3 regions of the Amycolatopsis sp. NPDC043889 genome follow, and region 1 is predicted to be linked to each of the others. Evidence: riboswitches for the same ligand, from Rfam matches in the RefSeq annotation. Region 1 holds a riboswitch; each other region holds the start of a gene.

Region 1 (3,267 bases):
GCAGAACGAGGCGGGGGCGAAAGGCTGACGGTCGTCGGCGCGGACGCGTTGCGGATCACCGCGGACGATCTGCCCGCGCGGCCGACGGCGCTCGTCGCGAACCTGCCGTACAACGTCGCCGTTCCCGTCGTGCTCCACCTGCTCGCCGAACTGCCGTCGCTGACCAGCGGTCTCGTAATGGTCCAGACCGAGGTCGCGGACAGGATGGCGGCGGGTCCGGGAAGCCGGACTTACGGCGTTCCCAGCGTCAAGCTCGCCTGGTACGGGAAGACGCGCAAGGTCGCCGCGGTGCCCCGGGCGGTGTTCTGGCCCGTTCCGAACGTCGACTCCGCCTTGGTCGCGTTCGAACGGGGCGACGTGGTGTCGTCCGTGGATCGGGAACGGCTGTTCGCGGTCGTCGACGCCGCCTTCTCGCAACGGCGGAAGACCTTGCGTGCCGCGTTGGCGTCGTGGGCCGGTTCCGCCGAACGCGCGGGGGAACTGCTCGAAAAGGCGGGTATCGACCCCAAGACTCGCGGGGAGCAGCTGGACGTTCATCAGTTCGCCCGGATCGCCGCGGCCGCCGGCTGACCACGTGTCGCAGGTGTGACCGGAGCCGCGCGAACGGCGGCAGGCCAAGGCCGCGCACCTGCGTGATTCCTCCTCTCGATTCGGCGTGGGCGGACCTCGTCTTAGCAGGCAGCGCGCCTGTCGTGACGTAGATACGCCTACTGGCGTCTCATAATATGGACTTCCCATCCTGTATGATGGACGCGACCAGACGTGTGATCTGCGCCTACGCGCTTGCTTTCATCCAGTGGGATCGGTTTTACTCAATAAGCCATCCCGAGCGACTGAGAGACCTGGCTCGCCGAAGTCGCAGCAACCACCCTCCACAGGGCAGGTGCTACCGCCAGGACCGATGGAGGCTGTGCCTAATGAACAGGGTCACCCACCCGCTCCTGCTGACCAGGCGACGTGTCGTCGATGAAGGTCGCCGCACGGTAAGTGCGTGTCGACGCTCCACCGTTACTGCCTGAGTCCTTTCCCTTATCTCTGAATCCGTTCGTTTCCCGGACGGTTACTCGGTGACGGTTGGCGCGCTCGAAAGAAGCAGCGCCCCATGTGCATGGAGCCCTTCGTGATCACTGTCGAAAACCTGTCCAAGTCCTTTCCCCTCAACGGAAATCCCGTCGTCGCACTGCGCGATGTGAGCGTGGACATCCAAGCAGGCTCGCTGTTCGGGGTCGTCGGTCCGGCGGGCTCCGGCAAATCGACCCTCGCCCGGTGCATCGGTCTTCAGGAGCGTCCCGACCGCGGCGTCGTCCGTCTCGACGGCCTCAACACCGGGACACTCGACGGACGCCGGCTCCGCGAAATCCGGCGCCAGGTCGGAGTCGTGAGCACCAAGCCGGAATTGCTCGCCGAGCGCACCATCGCCGGCAACATCGCTTCGCCGCTCGAGCAGCTCGGCCTCGACGGGCCGCAGCGCCGCAACCGGGTCGGCAACCTGCTCGACCTGGTCGGGCTCACCCCCCGTGCGGGGCAGCGACCGGGCGACTTGTCCGCGGGGCAGCTGCGCCGCGTGGCCATCGCCAAGGCGCTGGCCGCCGGGCCGTCCGTGCTCCTGGCCGACGACCCGACCGCGGGCGTGCAGCCCGAGGAGTCCGGCGCGGTCCTGACCGTGCTCGACCGCGCGCGCGCCGAGCTCGGCGTCACCGTGCTGCTCACCACTCCCGACGCCGGCGTGGTCCGCCGTGTCTGCGACGACGTCGCGGTTCTGGAGGCCGGCGCGATCATCGAACGCGGAACCGTGCTCGACCTGGTCTCCGACCCGAACAGCCGGACCGCGCAGGCGCTGCTTCCCGCCATCGAAACCGGGCGGGCACAGGCCTCGAAGTACGACCGCGCGGTGGACGTCGTGCTCGTCGGCTTCGCCTCGGTCGGTGCGCTGCTGCCGGAGGCCGCCGGTCGCTTCGACGTCGAACTCGCCACCATCGGGGGCGGCCTGACCCGGATCGGCGACACGCCGGTCGGCCGGTTCCGCCTCGGGGTGCGTGGTGAGCGCGCGGACGCCGCGCTCGCCTGGATCGCCGAACGTGGCGGCCACGTGACCCACCCGGTCCGCGGGCCGCAGGGTGTCGCTGCCTGATTTCTCCGCGAACGGGCCGCTCAGGACGAATTTCGTCCGGGCGGCCCGTTCGCGTCCGACCCGTCCGTTCTCTTTCTCCTGGTGACAGCGCAAGTGGAGCGGCCACGTAGGCTTGACGCGTGCTCGCCGTCGTACCGCCCCCAGTGACCGTCAGGGTTCCCGCCAAGGTCAACCTGCACCTGTCGGTCGGTGACGTACGCCCGGACGGTTACCACGAGCTGGTGACCGTGTTCCAGGCGCTTTCCCTGACCGACGAGGTGACCGTCGCGGTCACCGAGGACCCCGGTGTCGAGGTCTACGGCGAAGGTGAAGGTTCCGTACCGACAGGAGCCAACAACCTCGCCTGGAAGGCGGCGCAGGCGTTGGCGGCTCACGTCGGCAAGGCGGACGGCGAGTCCAAGGTCAGAGTCGTGTTGCGCAAAGGCATCCCGGTCGCGGGCGGGATGGCCGGTGGCAGTGCCGACGCGGCCGCGACGCTGGTGGGGCTCGCGTCGCTTTGGAAGCTCGACATCTCCCGGGACGAACTGGCGGGTATCGCCGCGAAGCTCGGTAGCGATGTACCTTTCGCGCTCTACGGCGGGACAGCGCTGGGCACCGGCCGAGGCGAGCAGCTGGTGCCTGTCTTGTCGAGGCACACCTTCCACTGGGTCCTGGCCTTCGACCAGCGTGGGCTTTCGACTCCACGGGTGTTCGGCGAGCTGGACAAGTTGCGTGAAGAGGGCAGCCCGCCGCGAATCGGCTCGCACACTCCGGTGGTGGAGGCGCTGGCATCCGGCGACCCGCGGCAGCTGGCGCTGCTTCTTGGCAATGACCTGCAGGCGGCCGCTGTCTCGTTGCGTCCGGGGCTGCGTCGCACATTGAGGGCGGGAGTCAACGCGGGGGCGCTCGCCGGCACCGTGTCCGGATCCGGGCCGACCTGCGCGTTCCTGTGCGCGGACGCCCAGTCGGCCGTCGAGGTGGCCGCGGAGCTGTCCGGCGCGGGTGTCTGTCGCACGGTGCGCGTCGCGCACGGGCCGGTCCCCGGAGCCCGGCTGGTCGGCGGAGACGACGCGCCGCGGCCGTCGCCGCCTCGGGTGCACGCATGAGGGTGTCCGAAATGGACACCGACTAATTCGTTGTGGTGCGAGCTTTTTGGA
Region 2 (3,267 bases), on a different contig from region 1:
CGTCGACCGCGCAGGCCGCCTCGCCAGGTGGAAGGGCGAATCCGGCCAGTAGGTCACGAACCGGCACCAGCTGTTCGTCGGTTGATCTCAGAAAATTCTTCCCTTTCGTACTCCCTTTGAATTACTTTCCCCGCAACTGACTCCATCGAATGGGTGAGTGTCACGGGGTAAGGAGTACGCAAGGTGACGAAACTTCCTGTGCGGTTCGCCGGTCTGGGGGCCGCTGTGGCGCTCGTCGGAGTGGTTCTCGCCGCCCCGACTGCGACGGCGGCCGGGGCCTTTCCCGCGTTCGGGCTCCCCTTCGACACGGGCCAGTCGGTCTACTCGGCGGGGATCCACTCGGACAACGGGACGTCCGGAGTGAAGAACGCCATCGACTTCAGCCCCGGGGACAAGACCGTTCGCGCCCCGCTGGCGGGCACGGTCCGGATCCAGCACTGCTCCGGTGGCGACTGGGTGACCGTCGACCACGACGGCGGCTGGCGGACCGGGTACTACCACCTGGAGAACATCGCGGTCACCGACGGCCAGAAGGTCGCCCCCGGCGACGCGCTCGGCCGGACCGGTAACGCGCTGCCCTGTGGTGGCAGCAGCACCGGCGCCCATGTGCACTTCACCCTGTGGACCCTGCCCACGGCGGCCGTGCAGGGCGGCGACTCGCGCGACTTCGGGGTCGGCGCGGGCAACTGGAACGGCCTGTCCTACGACGAGGTCTCGACCAAGGTCGCCGAGGCCTACGGCGAAGCCGTCGACGGCAAGACCTTCGGCGGCTGGCGGTTCACCGCGGGCACCGATCAGTACTCCGGCACAGCGACTGAGGTCTCCTCCCGCGCGACCGTCCCGCTGCCCGGCCGATTCCGGGTCTGACCGGCCGTTGCCCGGCGCGGCGCGGCGCCGGGCAGCGGTTCTTCCCGCTTGCGGAGCACGTGAGCGGCGTCTCAAGATGCGGACGAGGGCTGGCTCGATCGCCCGCTCATCCGCTAACTTCGTTCCTAGGTCACGAGTGTCAGCGTCAAGCCCCGGCTAGCTGACCGGCAACCCTCCTACCGCGGTGGGGTGCCCCGGGTGAGGACCTGGCTCGTCGCGTGGTGCGACGGGCAAGCGCGGGATCCTCGTCGGGTCCCCTGACCCGGAGGATGACGATGACTCTCGCACTCGAACGCACCAGCGCTCCCGCTGAAGTTGCTGAAACCGTTGCCACGCACCAAATCCCGACGGTCGCGTGCGCCGATCTGCGGGTCCCGCTGGTCACCGGCGGCGACATCGGCTACGCCAACCTCGATCACGCGGCGAGCGCCCCCTGCCTGGACAAGGTGCGTGCCGCGGTCGACGAATTCCTGCCCTGGTACGCCAGCGTGCACCGCGGCGCCGGGTTCGCCTCGCAGGTCTCGACCAAGCTTTACGAGCGCACGCGCGGAATCCTGCGCGGCTTCGTCGACGCGCGGTCGACCGACACCGTCGTGTTCACCCGCAACACCACCGATTCCTTCAACCTTCTCGCGCGCAGCCTGCCGAAGCACACGTCGGTCGTCGTGTTCGACACCGAGCACCACGCCGCGCTGCTGCCGTGGAAGGGACCGAACGTCCGCCGGATCGAAACCCCTCGGACCCGCCTCGCCGCGGTGTCCGCCGTGGACGAAGCGCTCGCGGACTGCCCGCAGGGCCCGCGCCTGGTGGTGCTCACCGGAGCGTCCAACGTGACCGGGGAACTATTGCCGGTCAAGGAGATCGCGGCCGTCGCGCGACGGCACGGCGCCCGGATCGCGCTCGACGCGGCGCAGCTCGCGCCGCACCGCAAGATCTCGATCCGCGATCTCGACGTCGACTACGTCGCGCTGTCGGGGCACAAGCTGTACGCGCCTTTCGGTGCCGGCGCGCTGATCGGCCGCGCCGACTGGCTGCGCGCGGCTCAGCCGTACCTCGCCGGTGGCGGCGCGACGAAGCTCGTCACCCGTGACTCCGAAAACCTCGGCGTGGTCTGGAATTCCGGCGCCGAGCGGCACGAAGCCGGTTCGCCCAACACCGTCGGCGTCTACGCGCTCGGTGTCGCCTGCGAGACCCTGGCCGCGAACTGGGGCGGGATCGTCGCCCACGAGGAGGAGCTGCTGGCGCGGCTGCGTCGCGGCCTCGCCGCCATCCCCGGTTTCGCCGAACTGCGGCTGTTCGACGCGCCGGTCGACCGGGTCGGCACGCTCAGCTTCGTCGTCGACGGCTTCGACCCAGGCTGGCTCGCCGCGGTGCTGTCCGCGGAGTACGGCATCGGTGTGCGGGACGGCGCGTTCTGCGCGCACGTGGCGACGAAGCGGCTGATCGCCGTGGCCGGTGCGACGGGGCAGCAGGCCGTGCGGGTCAGCCTCGGCCTCGGCAGCACCACCGAGCACGTGGACCGGATCGTCCTGGCGCTGCGCCAGATCGTCGCCCGCGGCGCGCGCTGGCAGTACGAGAAGCCGGAGGGCCGCTGGGTGCCGGAGAACGATCCGCGCGAACTTCCCCCGTTCTGCGCCTGACCCACTATCCTCTCCCCGCATGGGGAACGAGCGACCGCGTTACTGGTTTCCGCTGGCGTTGCTGGGTTTCGCTCAGCTGATCGTGGTGGCCTTCGGCGGGATGTGGTCCGGGGGCTGGTTCGCCTACGCGCCCGCCGGTGAGCAGCAGTTCCTGACCCAGAATCTGTATGGGGTCGGTGATGGTGGGGTTTTCGGATCCTTGCGCGGGGTCGAGATGAGCCGCGAGACCGCCGCCGCGCTGGACACGTCGTTCGACATCGCCGGCCGGAACGACGACTGGCTGTTCGCCGTTCTCGCGGTCTACCTCGGCACGGTGCTGTTCTACGCCATCCGGACAAAGACCATGCGCTGGTGGAAGGTCGCCGCGATCGCGCTCGGCGGACTGGTCGCCATCGTGCTGGCGGATCTGGTCGGCTACTGGGAATTCGATCTCGACGGTGACACCCGGAGCGCGATCCTGTTGACGCTGGGCCTCGTCGGGCTCGCCTGGCTGGAGCGCAGCGTGCTGGTACTGGTCGTGGCCGCGGCGTTCGTGCTCTGCGCGGTCGTGCTCGCGCAGGGACAGCTCGCGCTGGTGCTTTCGTCGCTGGTCGTGCTCGCCGGGGCGTTCGCGGCCCTGCTGAGCAGGCCGAAGACGGCCGCCGAGGAGTCCTGAACACGCTCAGTGGACAATGGGGCTGTGAGTACTGAGCCCGAAACGGCGCCACCGTCGCCACCGCTGCCCAAGAAGCGCGTCGCCGTGGTGTTCGCCGTCGCCGCG
Region 3 (3,267 bases), on a different contig from region 1:
CGAGCCACCCCTGGACGGCTGTTAAGCTTGCCTTTCACCGTCGTGTGGCATTCCGTCATGGAGGAAACCCGCGCGCTCCCACGAGCACGCAGGGCCGGTCACAGCGCGGCGGTGAAACCACCGAGAGATTCAAGAGGAGCGCCCCCGTGGCCAACATCAAGTCGCAGATCAAGCGCATCACCACCAACGAGAAGGCGCGTCAGCGCAACCAGGCGATCCGGTCCTCGGTGAAGACCGCGATCCGCAAGTTCCGCGAGGCCGCCGACGCCGGCGACAAGGCCAAGGCCCTGGAGCTGCAGAAGGACGCGGCCAAGAAGCTGGACAAGGCCGTGACCAAGGGCGTTCTCCACGCCAACCAGGCCGCCAACAAGAAGTCCGCGCTGGCGAAGCGCGCGAACTCTCTCTGATCGGCTTTCGAAGGGCCCCGGCGACGCGCGTCGCCGGGGCCCTTCGCCGTGTTCAGCGGCTTGCGCCGTGGGCGGCGACGACCTCCAGGACGGCGCGCTCCAGCGCGTACTCCGGGTTGGCCGCGACCCCTTTGACCTCGGCGTTGAGCCGGGCGACCACCCGCATCGCGGTGGCGAGCCCGTCCTGGCCCCAGCCGCGGGCCTGCCCCTGGGCCTTGCGCACCTTCCACGGCGGCATCCCCAGCTCACCCGCCATCTGGTTCGGGTTCCCGCGACCGGCACCGGACACCCGCGCGATCGTCCGGACGGCGTCGGCGAGGGCGTCCGCGACCAGCACGTGCGGTACGCCCAGCTGCATCGCCCAGCGCAGCGACTCCAGCGCCGCCGCCTTGTCCCCGGCGACGGCCTTCTCCGCGACGGCGAACCCGTTCACGTCCGCACGGCCCCGGTGGTAGCGCCGGACCGCCTGCTCGTCGACCGTTCCGCCGGCGTCCGCGACCAGCTGGGTCGCCGCCGACGACAGTTCACGCAGATCCGAACCGACCGCGTCGATCAGCGCGAGCACGGCCGCACCGTCGATCTTCCCGCCGACCCGGCGGACCTCGTTGCGGACAAAGGATTCCCGCTCCGCGGGCTTGGTCAGTTTCGGGCACTCGACAACCTCCGCACCGGCCTTCTTCAAGGCAGCGGGAAGCCCCTTCGCGGCCTTGCTCCGGCCGCCTCCGCTGTGCACGACGACGAGCACGATGCCGTCGGCGGGGGCCTTGACGTAGGCCATCACCCCGTCGGCTAGCTCCTGCGAGATGTCGTGCGCGGACTCGAGGACGATCACCCGGCCTTCGGCGAACAGGGAGGGGCTGACCATCTCCGCGAGGGCTGGGACTGTGAGGTCCGACACCCGGATCCGGGTGAGATCCGCCGTCGGGTCGGCCGCCTTGGCCGCGTCCGAGGCGCTGCGGACCGCGCGTTCGATCAGCAGCTCTTCCTCACCGAGAACCAGGACCAGCGGCGATGGGGCGGAAGCTTGCGTCGTCACGGTGACGATCCTGCCACTCCTCCTCTCGTGTGCTTTGTCCGGTGATGTGTTGCGGGCACTGTGGCCCCACCTGAGCCTCATGTCGTACGGTGTTGGCGAGGCGACGCGATCATGCGCGTGCCGACAATCGAATACCGCTCATCCAGAGGGGCAGAGGGAACGGCCCGATGAAGCCCCGGCAACCGGCGTCAGCCTGTCATCCCGCGATCGCGGGGTAGCTGACGAACACGGTGCCAATTCCGGCCCGCCCACGGCGGGGCAGATGAGGAAAGGAACCTCGCGATGACCGCAACCCTCGGCACGACCTCCACCACCAAGACCCCGGATCTCGGACCGGCCGTCGAACTGGTGTCGAAGGAAGAGGGACACCGGCAGCCGCTCGCTCCCGAATTCGTTTCCGCCGAGGATTTCTCGCCGCTCGAAGTCGCCTACGACTTCGGCCGCGTGCGCCGCGAGGACATCGAAGCCGGACCGAAGAACATCTGGCGCTACAAGAAACTCCTTCCCGTTCCCTCGAATGTCGAAGAGATCCCCAACACCGAACCCGGCGCCACCCGGCTCATCCAGGCCGACAGGCTCGCGAAAGCCTTGGGTGTCAAGAAGGTCTGGGTCAAGGACGACACCGGCAACCCCACCCACTCCTTCAAGGACCGCGTGGTCGCCGTCGCTTTGGCGGCCGCGCGCGAGTTCGGGTTCGATGTGCTCGCCTGTCCCTCGACCGGCAACCTGGCCAACGCCGTCGCCGCCGCGGCGGCCCGTGCCGGCTGGCGGTCGGTCGTGCTGATCCCGAAGACCCTGGAACGCGCCAAGATCCTCACCACCGCCGTGTACGACGGTGACCTGATCGCGGTCGACGGCAACTACGACGACGTGAACCGGCTCGCCACCCAGCTCGCCGCCGAGCAGGAGAGCTGGGCGTTCGTCAACGTGAACGTCCGGCCCTACTACTCGGAAGGCTCCAAGACGCTGGCCTTCGAGGTCGCCGAACAGCTCGGCTGGCGACTTCCCTCCCAGATCGTGGTGCCGATCGCCTCCGGTTCCCAGCTCACCAAGGTGGACAAGGGTTTCCGCGAGTTCGGGCAGCTCGGCCTCGTCGACGAGACGCCGTACAAGGTGTTCGGCGCGCAGGCCACCGGCTGCTCCCCCGTCTCGGCGGCCTTCCGCGCGGGGCACGACGTCGTCCAACCGGTCAAGCCGGACACGATCGCCCGGTCGCTGGCGATCGGGAATCCGGCCGACGGCCCCTACGTCCTCGATGTGGTCAACCGCACCGGTGGCGCGATCGAAGACGTCACCGACGAAGAGGTCGTCGAGGGCATCCGGCTGCTCGCCCGCACCGAAGGCATCTTCACCGAGACCGCCGGCGGCGTCACCGTGGCGACGGCCAAGAAGCTCATCGAGACCGGCAAGCTCAACCCGGACGAGGAGATCGTCCTGCTGATCACCGGTGACGGCCTCAAGACCCTCGACGCCGTCGAGGACAAGATCGGCCCCAAGGCCACCGTCAGCGCCTCGGCCGACGCGGTGCGCGAGGCTCTGGGCATCTGAGTTCCCGTCGGCCCGCCTCAAGTACGAGGCGGGCCGCGGGGCTCACCCCGGCGTACCAGGGCGAGGCCTCGCGCGTCGGCGAGGACCGCGGTGTCGCCGTCCGTGTCCGTCCTGGCGACCGACGCGCCGACGGCGGCCAGATTGTCCAAAGTGGACTTGTTCGGATGCCCGTACGTGTTTCCGGCGCCGACGCTCACCAACGCCGCCCGCGGCGCGACGGCGTTGAGGAAATCCGGTGCCGTGTAACGGCTTCCGTGGTGCGGGACCTTCAGGATA

What was found. A riboswitch is a leader RNA that binds a small molecule or an ion and turns the genes downstream of it on or off. The one in region 1 is predicted to bind S-adenosylmethionine.
Region 2: it holds a riboswitch for S-adenosylmethionine, as region 1 does, so the genes downstream of both, AC0685_RS21340 (aminotransferase class V-fold PLP-dependent enzyme) here and AC0685_RS11920 (methionine ABC transporter ATP-binding protein) in region 1, are expected to answer to the same signal.
Region 3: it holds a riboswitch for S-adenosylmethionine, as region 1 does, so the genes downstream of both, thrC (threonine synthase) here and AC0685_RS11920 (methionine ABC transporter ATP-binding protein) in region 1, are expected to answer to the same signal.

What each region holds. Positions count from the first base shown of each region.
Region 1 covers NZ_JBWKEC010000004.1:351,925-355,191, forward strand. The annotation lists gene rsmA (16S rRNA (adenine(1518)-N(6)/adenine(1519)-N(6))-dimethyltransferase RsmA) at 1-570, shown strand, start outside; SAM riboswitch class I at 818-908, shown strand; gene AC0685_RS11920 (methionine ABC transporter ATP-binding protein) at 1,121-2,131, shown strand; gene AC0685_RS11925 (4-(cytidine 5'-diphospho)-2-C-methyl-D-erythritol kinase) at 2,251-3,216, shown strand.
Region 2 covers NZ_JBWKEC010000011.1:39,457-42,723, reverse strand. The annotation lists gene AC0685_RS21350 (potassium/proton antiporter) at 1-52, shown strand, start outside; gene AC0685_RS21345 (M23 family metallopeptidase) at 184-867, shown strand; SAM riboswitch class IV at 996-1,110, shown strand; gene AC0685_RS21340 (aminotransferase class V-fold PLP-dependent enzyme) at 1,143-2,507, shown strand; gene AC0685_RS21335 (hypothetical protein) at 2,527-3,162, shown strand; gene lspA (signal peptidase II) at 3,187-3,267, shown strand, end outside.
Region 3 covers NZ_JBWKEC010000014.1:89,813-93,079, reverse strand. The annotation lists gene rpsT (30S ribosomal protein S20) at 147-407, shown strand; gene holA (DNA polymerase III subunit delta) at 460-1,443, opposite strand; SAM riboswitch class I at 1,579-1,712, shown strand; gene thrC (threonine synthase) at 1,726-2,991, shown strand; gene AC0685_RS24585 (ComEC/Rec2 family competence protein) at 3,009-3,267, opposite strand, start outside.